One region of the Zhongshania arctica genome, then DNA from elsewhere that is predicted to be linked to it. Evidence: predicted binding sites of a transcription regulator. Region 1 holds the regulator's gene; each other region holds the start of a gene.
What was found. Region 1 encodes sigma-54, which starts transcription at its own class of promoters, with help from an activator protein. Its sites were predicted from a motif close to TGGCACANNNNTTGCNNT; they were not measured.
Positions count from the first base shown of each region.

Region 2: the regulator sigma-54 is predicted to act here: its motif matches at 915-932, upstream of AB4875_RS01270 (cytochrome ubiquinol oxidase subunit I).
Region 3: the regulator sigma-54 is predicted to act here: its motif matches at 1,353-1,370, upstream of AB4875_RS07895 (flagellar hook-length control protein FliK).
Region 4: the regulator sigma-54 is predicted to act here: its motif matches at 674-691, upstream of flgA (flagellar basal body P-ring formation chaperone FlgA).

Region 1 covers NZ_JBFRYB010000001.1:1,235,452-1,237,655, reverse strand. Annotated here, with positions in the region: gene lptB (LPS export ABC transporter ATP-binding protein) at 1-51, shown strand, start outside; gene AB4875_RS05625 (RNA polymerase factor sigma-54) at 195-1,691, shown strand; gene hpf (ribosome hibernation-promoting factor, HPF/YfiA family) at 1,769-2,056, shown strand; gene AB4875_RS05615 (PTS sugar transporter subunit IIA) at 2,095-2,204, shown strand, end outside.
Region 2 covers NZ_JBFRYB010000001.1:290,737-292,940, reverse strand. Annotated here, with positions in the region: gene AB4875_RS01270 (cytochrome ubiquinol oxidase subunit I) at 1-826, opposite strand, end outside; gene AB4875_RS01265 (sigma-54 interaction domain-containing protein) at 1,032-2,204, shown strand, end outside.
Region 3 covers NZ_JBFRYB010000001.1:1,742,547-1,744,750, reverse strand. Annotated here, with positions in the region: gene AB4875_RS07895 (flagellar hook-length control protein FliK) at 1-1,258, opposite strand, end outside; gene fliJ (flagellar export protein FliJ) at 1,404-1,865, opposite strand; gene fliI (flagellar protein export ATPase FliI) at 1,931-2,204, opposite strand, start outside.
Region 4 covers NZ_JBFRYB010000001.1:1,717,419-1,719,622, reverse strand. Annotated here, with positions in the region: gene flgB (flagellar basal body rod protein FlgB) at 1-408, opposite strand, end outside; gene flgA (flagellar basal body P-ring formation chaperone FlgA) at 731-1,441, shown strand; gene flgM (flagellar biosynthesis anti-sigma factor FlgM) at 1,502-1,804, shown strand; gene AB4875_RS07755 (flagella synthesis protein FlgN) at 1,810-2,204, shown strand, end outside.

The DNA.
Region 1 (2,204 bases):
AATAGCCAGATCGTTCGTGATATTTACCTCGGCGACAAATTTACGCTGTAAGTACTGTTCTGTATAAATGAATCGGCACAGGTATTGCAGGGAAACCGTGTCGCGACTACACTGACATAGAGGCATATCACGTGCCGGTAGAACGAAATTTCGTTCGCATTACCACTTAATTCACGTTGTAGAAGTCACCGCCTATGAAACAATCGCTACAGCTAAAAGTCGGCCAAAGCCTGACAATGACACCCCAGCTGCAGCAGGCAATTCGTCTATTACAACTGTCCACTTTAGACCTTCAGCAAGAAATTCAATCAGCGCTAGATTCTAACCCACTACTGGAAATCAGTGATGACGACGGCGACATAGAAGTCAATATCGAACCGACTTCCGCCGAACCCAAAAAACCTGAAAAAGCCAGTGACAACGAGATAGAAGCGCCTCTGCCTGAAGCAGATACTGAATGGGCAGAGCGCAGCGACATTCCCGAAGACCTGCCGGTCGACAGCCAATGGGATGACGTATTCCAAACCAGCGGCAGTGGCAGTAGCTCGGGCAGCGGCGCCTCGGGCGAAGACAATGACTACAACAACGATTATCGAAATTCCAGCTCAGATTCACTTCAAGACCACCTGCGCTGGCAGCTCAATCTGAGCCGCTTATCTGATATTGACCAAATGATCGCCGCCGCGATTATCGATGCCATCGATGAAAAAGGCCGGCTGACGGTAAGCCCAGAGGAACTGGTAGAAGGTTTTAATAGCGATGCGATAGAAATTGAAGAGGTGAACGCTGTTTTACACCTCATCCAACAATTTGATCCGCCTGGCGTTGGCGGCAGAGACCTGCAGGAATGCCTTTTAATCCAGCTCAAACAGCTGCCCCAGAATACGCCTTACGCTGAAGAAGCCTGCCTAGTAGTTAGCCAGTATATGGCACAACTGGGCAACCGCGATTACAACCAAATTATGCGCCGCTGTCGTCTCAAAGAAGAGCAGTTGCGCGATATTTTAAAACTTATCCAATCACTAGACCCCACTCCTGGTAACGCGATTGGCAGCGACGACACTGAATACGTTATTCCCGATGTTTTTGTTAGCAAAAAAGAAGGTCGCTGGTTAGTAGAACTAAATCCAGACATTGCGCCCAAAATTCAAATAAATGCCCAATATGCGTCACTGGCTCGCCAAAGCAGTAATAGCAGTGATAATGACTATATTCGCGACAATCTCCAAGAGGCACGCTGGTTCATTAAAAGTCTTATTAGTCGCAATGAAACCCTAATGAAAGTAGCGACCAAGATAGTCGAATACCAACGCGGCTTTCTTGAATATGGCGAAGAGGCAATGAAGCCACTCGTATTGCACGACATTGCCGAAGCCGTCGGTATGCATGAATCCACCATCTCGCGGGTCACCACGCAAAAATACATGCACACGCCACGCGGTATTTTTGAACTAAAATTCTTTTTCTCAAGCCATGTATCTACAGATACTGGCGGCGAGTGCTCAAGCACGGCGATACGCGCCTTAATTAAAAAATTGGTGGCCGCAGAAAACCCTCGCAAACCCTTAAGCGACAGTAAAATAACAGACTTGCTTGGCGAACAGGGTATTCAAGTTGCGCGGCGTACCATTGCAAAATACAGAGAATCACTGGTTATTCCGCCCTCAAATGAGCGGAAGCGACTAGTATAATGTAGTGATCTAAGGATCACTGCTAGCAGCGACTCGCCGCGAGGCGCCAGCATTTTTAAGCGATGAAGGAGCAAATTATGCAGATTACTGTAAGTGGTCATCACGTAGACGTTACCCCCGCCCTCCGCGATTATGTAAACAATAAGCTGACAAAACTGCAGCGACACTTTGACAATATCACCAATACTGACGTCACTCTGACGGTAGAAAAACTCGTTCAAAAGGCCGAGGCGACGGTGCATGTTGCCGGCGCAGATTTATTTGCAACCTGTGAATCAGAAGACATGTACGCGGCAATTGACAGTCTAACCGACAAGCTTGATCGTCAATTAATTAAACACAAAGAGAAATCGCTGGGCCGCTAAGGCCTTCGGTTCCAAACGCAGTTAAACAAGTAACTATCATGACACTTGAATCAATACTCACTACCGGACGCACTGAATACAGTGCGTCCGTCACCAGTAAGAAACGCTTACTAGAATATATTGCCGCCGGTATTACCGCCGACAATCC
Region 2 (2,204 bases), 940 kb from region 1:
TTGCGTCTGGTAGGGCGAAGAGGGTGAAAGGTGCACCTTTTTCGGTTTCCCATATCGCTTCCATTGCCGCGACTTTTGCAGGCTGGTGTTGCAGAGTATTGAGGCCGTGAAAATCCCCAACTAGGATTTGTACAGGGGCAAGTACCGCCGCCATCATTACACCGGTTTTCATCACTTTCCATGTGGCGGGACCGTCGACATTGCGCAATGCCCGCCATGCGCTAACACCGGCAACAAGAAAAGCTGAGGTGAGCATGCAGGCGATGACCATATGGAAAAAACGGTAGGGGAAGGATGGATTGAAAATCACTTCAAGCCAGCTGTCTACCATGACCACGCCATTTTCAAGATAGTAGCCTGTGGGGGTTTGCATCCACGAGTTTAGGCTAAGAATCCAGAATGCTGATAGGGTTGTGCCAAACGCCACCAGAAACGAGCTGGTCAAGTGCATGCGGTTAGAAACCCGATCTTTACCAAATAACATAATGCCGAGGAAAGAGGCTTCTAGGAAAAATGCGGTCAGTACTTCGTAGCCGAGTAGCGGTCCGGCTACATTGCCGGCTTTCTCCATAAAGCCCGGCCAGTTGGTGCCAAATTGAAAGCTCATGGTGATGCCCGACACCACGCCCATCGCAAAAGTGAGGGCGAAGATTTTGACCCAAAACAGGTAGGCGTACTCCCAAGCTTGGTCGCCGGTTTGAGTAAATCGCACACGAAAGAATAAAAGAATCCATCCCAAGCCAATTGAAATAGCGGGAAATAAAATATGGAAGCTAATATTCGTCGCAAATTGGATGCGGGCTAAAATAAAGGGGTCGAAATCCATATAGATCATCCTAAGGTGAACGGCGCTGCTTGTCAGATCTGCCATCACGCGTTTGTCGAACGTTATGTCTGTGCCACGTAACACCCATACAGCAAAGCGTGTGCCATGCACGCAAGATAAAGAAGTGTGTCGTTAAGATATTGATTTATATAATTTATTTTTTTAGGTGAGGTCGTTTTTACTAGATTGCGCTGGCAAAGTTACTGTGTATTTGCCATTATTGGCAAAACTCAATGACAAAAATGACAATGCCATGCAGCTCATAGCTAAAGATTCAGATAGAGATGTTGCCTACATGCTCGATGGCTTCGATTATCCCGCCATATTGGTGTCTGCGGACTATGAGATTTTGGCAAGCAATGAGCTCTATCAAACGACTTTTGGCGAGATAGACGTCGACAAGGGCGCGCGCTGCTATCAAGTTTCCCATGGTTATCAGGTGCCCTGTGATCAGGCTGGCGAGAGTTGCCCGCTGGCGGCATGTAAGAGTTCCGGCAATAAGGAGCGAGTGCTGCACGTTCACACCACGCCTAGGGGCAAGGAGCATGTCGATGTTGAAATGCTGCCGATTCGGGGCGCCAATGGCGAGCTAAAATACTTTGTTGAAATCCTCAAGCCCGTTTCCATCGCCAGTGCCGAACTTAGTACTCAGAATATGGTGGGCCGCAGTCCGGCCTTTAATACCCTTGTTGAGATGATTAACTTGGTGGCGGCGCGAGATACCTCGGTATTGTTAATGGGTGAATCTGGCACCGGTAAAGAGTTAGCGGCCAAGGCGATTCACGACGCCAGTACCCGACATGCGAAACCCATGGTCACGGTTGAGTGCGCGGGTCTCACCGAAACCTTATTTGAAAGTGAGTTATTTGGTCACGTTAAAGGCGCGTTTACCGGTGCGACAGCTAATAAGCGCGGTTTGCTGGAAAGTGCTGAAGGCGGTACCTTATTTTTGGATGAAATTGGTGATGTGTCCCTAGGTATGCAGGTTAAATTACTGCGTTTAATTGAAACTGGCACCTACCGTGCGGTGGGCAGCACCGAGCTCAAACGCGCTGATTTTCGACTAATTTGCGCCACCCATGAAAACTTATCTAACAATGTCGCCAGTGGGACGTTTCGCGAAGACCTCTACTATCGTGTTAATGCGTTTCCGATTGTATTGCCGCCGCTGCGCGAGCGTGGGGAGGACATTGGCTTAATCGCTAAATCGATACTGGAGAAATTCAGTAAGAAAGATATGTACTGCCTGACCGAATCGGCGATCAAGCTGCTTCAAGGCTGTTATTTTGCAGGCAATGTCCGCGAGCTTCGCAACGTCTTGGAGCGCGCTATCATTTTTGCGTACTCCAATATTATTGACGTAAAAATATTGGAGCGC
Region 3 (2,204 bases), 510 kb from region 1:
CTACGGTCGCGTTCTGCAGCCCTGAGGAACTGCCGTCGTCAACGCCATCAACACCATTTTCACCAAGACCATTTTGCTTAATACCATTGCGACCGTCATCGGCTGCGCCAGAACGATCACCCGCAGACTGTCCTGCAAACTGCTGGCCACTATTTGCGGCGCCGCCATCGTTTAAGTTCGGATTATGACTAACTTTAACGTCCTCTAGACGCAAACCTTGGTTCTCCATACCGCTGTGTAGGCGCGGCATCATCTTTTCCATAAGATCGGAGGTATCTTTATGCTGGGTTTGAATTTGCACAGAGGTGGTATCTCCCTGCATAGACAATTGAATATGGATGCTACCTAGCTCAGCCGGACGAAGTTGCAGGGTGGCGCTGTGCACACCATTTCCCCCCATCCACGAAATTTTAGCAGCCATAGCCTGTGACCAAGCAGGATCAGTCAAAGCATTTTGAGTTACCGTTAAATTAACGGGCGCGCGCACTGCGGCGCTATTATCGGTGCTTCGCGTCGGCGCAGCAGACAAGAGATCAAGGCCTGCGGTCAAATCAGCTTTTAATTCGATTGGCTGACCAGCGGCCTTCACAGTTGGTAGTGCATTAGCCGCCGAACTTAGCTGCATTGCGGTCGCAAAACCCGTGGTAGGCTTACTTAAATCACCAGCTACTGTTGCCGTTAGGGCAACATTTGCCTTAGTGTCGCTGCCTTTATCATTTACGCTGAGTAAAGTAGTAGCAACGTTCTCGCCCCCACTAAATTTTCCTCTGGCTGCATTAGTATCAAGATCGAGGCCCACTGCCACCGCATTCAAGCTAGCACTAGCGGTAGAGCCTTGATTAGAAACTAGTGAAGTGGACTGCCTAAACCAGTCAATCTGCGACTGCTGCCAGGTCACTAGAACATCGCCATCTTCACTATCTTCTTGAAGTGCAACGCTGCTTAAGACTTCGCTAGACTCAAGCGCAGAAAACGGCAAGCCCTGTCCGCCTTCAGGCATCAATTTGCCGCCAAAGCCGACATCGGCTAAAGAGTCGGAAAATATATCAATGTCTGCGCTAAGCTGCTGGTCACCCGTCATTTCAGCTGACTCAAAGCTTGCAATATCTTTAATTGGTGTCGCGCCTTGCGCGGTGCTCAGCAACTGATTAAATGGCGTACTTGGCTGAGCATCATCACTACTGCCCGTGCTGCTCAGAGCAGTGGTCTTTGCACTGCCGTCTACTTTAGGTAACGCTGGACTAATACTATTCTGCATCGTGTATGACCTGTTTGTTACGTCTAGAAATGTAACTCACTTCTGGCTAAATCGGTTTACAAATTCTATTTATATACGCCTAACGAAATAATCTAACGCAATATCTATGGCGAAATTTTTGTATTCATATAGTTATAGGCAATGTTTATGCCATCGCGCTATTTTGGCGCATAGCCCAAACAAAGCGCTGACTACTTAGATCATCTGCTACCCGCTGTTCACTTGCCTCCGCTTCGCATAATTCTTGATGAACATAGCGTTCAGTGAGCTTTTGCATACTCATTGCGCGGCGGCGACAATCCATCCAATGTTTGCGATCAGTATTCATGGCAAGTTCGGTCTTACGGACTATTTCGCGCTGCTGGGTAATCGCAGTGGCCAACTTGGCCATAAAGGCGCGGGATTCTTGCAAGCGGTTTATATCTAAAAATTCACCACGCGGATTGCGACTAGCGTCTGCATATTCTTGATAATATTGCTTTAGTTCTGTTAATTTATTTTTTTGGGCCTCGCAGTGTCGCTGGCTCTTTGAGAATTTATCGGCCTGTTCTCGCTCGTCCCGCTCAGCAATGCTATTAACGGTTTGCATACGCTTGGATTTTTTCATTGTCAGACCTCTTACCACGTGACTGCGAAAATGCTACTGCGATGGGTGCCACACCGACTACTTGATTATTCGTCTAGCAAGACACTTAACTGATCTAGTGACCTATCAAAGCCCTCAGACTCGTCATAGGCCTGCTGTAGAAACTTCACCATTCTAGGCCATGCCGATACCGCCTCGTCTAGGCGAGCGTCACTGCCCGGTTGGTAGGCTCCGATCGTAATCAGATCTTTATTCTGCTGGTACAGCGAATACATCTGCCGAAAGTAGCGAACCTGATCTTGGTGACTTTTGTCGGTGACATCGTTCATGGCTCGACTCACTGACCGCTCAATATCTATG
Region 4 (2,204 bases), 480 kb from region 1:
TTGCAAAATAGATTTTAATCCGCTGAAACGGCTGCCTAAGAACGACAATGTAGCTTGGTAGCGCATGGCATTGTCGGCAAATTCAGCCTGTTCAATATTCATATCGACGGTATTGCCATCTTCCGATGGCTGGCTGGGCACTCGGTACTTAAGATCCATCGGCAAACTTTCCGCACTGACACCTGAAGCTGCTTGTATGTGTCCACTATTGGTAGTGCGCATCGCTAGTTGCGAGTGACCTCCAGCTGCCGCAGACTGTGACAAGACTGCTTTAAAGTCGATGTCTTGTGCTTTGTAGCCAGGGGTATCAGCATTCGCTATATTGGTAGCAAGCACTTCATTGCGCCGCTGGCGCACTTGCAATGCCTGATCGTGTATCCCTAATGCTTTATCAAAGTTAATAGCCATTTTTAATACCATTCTTTCTAAAGTTTCTATGGTCACTGCCGATGTATTCAATAGCCTTGACGCATACCGGCTTTTATCGCCGCGCACTAACGACCAAGGCAAGGCTCGTGCCATAAAAAATAATCTATAAATATCAATGTGTTGCAAACCATAAAATTATCATTTGCCAAAAAAACGGCGCCAATCTTCCAATACCGGCAAAATTCCGGCAGGCTTCATCCTCCGTATAAACCCCTACCTTTTCTGGCTAACTTAATTGTCACTTTGGCATAGCCATTGCAGCCATTTAGCAAATGACAAAACTTTGACAGTTTGAATGGCTATGAAAAAACAAGGACATTACTGCGCACTACTGCTAATCGGCATGCTACTCGCTACGGCGAGCCAGCCGCTTATTGCTAGCGCGACAGAAAGTCACACACGCATCGCTGACACCGCTCGCGCCTATATTGCAGAGCGTCACCCTTGGCAACAGATGACGACCAAGATTACCGTTCAATCTTTAGACCCTCGTACCAAGCTCAGGCAATGCCCAGTAAAACTTGAGGCATTTTTATCTGCGGGAGCAAAAGTAAAACGTCGGACCACCGTGGGTATTCGTTGCAACAGCAATAAACCCTGGAAAATATACTTGCCAGTAACGGTCGAGGCTTTTGCAAAAGTGATGGTGGCTCGCCATCCCATCGCCCCTAATACTGAGATTAGCGAGCGCGATATTAGCTGGAGTCAACGTGATATCTCTGCACTGGGATATGGGTATTTACGATCCTTGGGTGATCGCGGTGGCTATCGCAGCCGGCGCAGTATTGCGCAGGGCGCAGTACTCACTCCTAATATGGTTGAGGCCAGTAGTATTGTTAGTAAAGGACAGCGCGTGCAGTTAAATTCCAAGGCCGGAGCAGTCAATGTGAGCATGATGGGTATTGCCATGGAGAGTGGCGCCCTGGGGGCACGAATATTGGTAAAAAACCTCAACTCTGGCAAGCGCCTAGAGGGTGTGGTGGAATCAGAAAATGTTGTACGACTTAATTAAAGTTTTTTGCCTAACTGCCGATACAATAGACGTAGGCATATTAAACGAGAGGATTTTGACATGATCGACCGATTAGATGGCTCTTCACTGGGCCAGCTCCGCAAGTTAGAGAGCGGCAGCGCTGGCGGTAGTAAATCTGAAGGTGTCGGCGCGAGCACCGCTGCGGCAGCTAATAACAAGGCATCATCTACTGCGGAGACGCCACTTATGGAGCGCACCCGCACGCAAGTGAATAATAGTGATGGTATTGACCGTCAAAAAGTAGATGCCATTAAGACTGCTATTCGCAATGGCGAGTTTAATATCGATGCCAGCAAAGTAGCGGAAGCCATGGTAAATATGGAAGCACTGACAGGCGCCTGATAAAAATGACTGAACTTAGTGATGTAATTCAACACATTCACAGCCATGCCTGTGAACTTGAGTCCGTACTGCTTAGCGAAGCAAGCAATCTGAAACGCGCGGACTCCGCTGAAAACATTGAAGCCATCGCCATCCAGAAAATGGACCTAGTGCAAGCCCTCGATCAACTTGCCCTGCGTCGCCGGCAACTAATAGACGACTCCAGCGATGGCGATCAATATGACAGAGATCCTGTTTGGCAAGACGCTCTTGCCATTCTTTCACGCTGTCAAATGTTAAACAATCAAGCCGGCGCAGATATCACTGTGCAATCTCGATACAAACAACGCGCTCTTGAAATACTTGGCACTCCACACGCAGAGACCCAGCTCTATAGTGCCAGCGGAGCGGCGCAATTTGC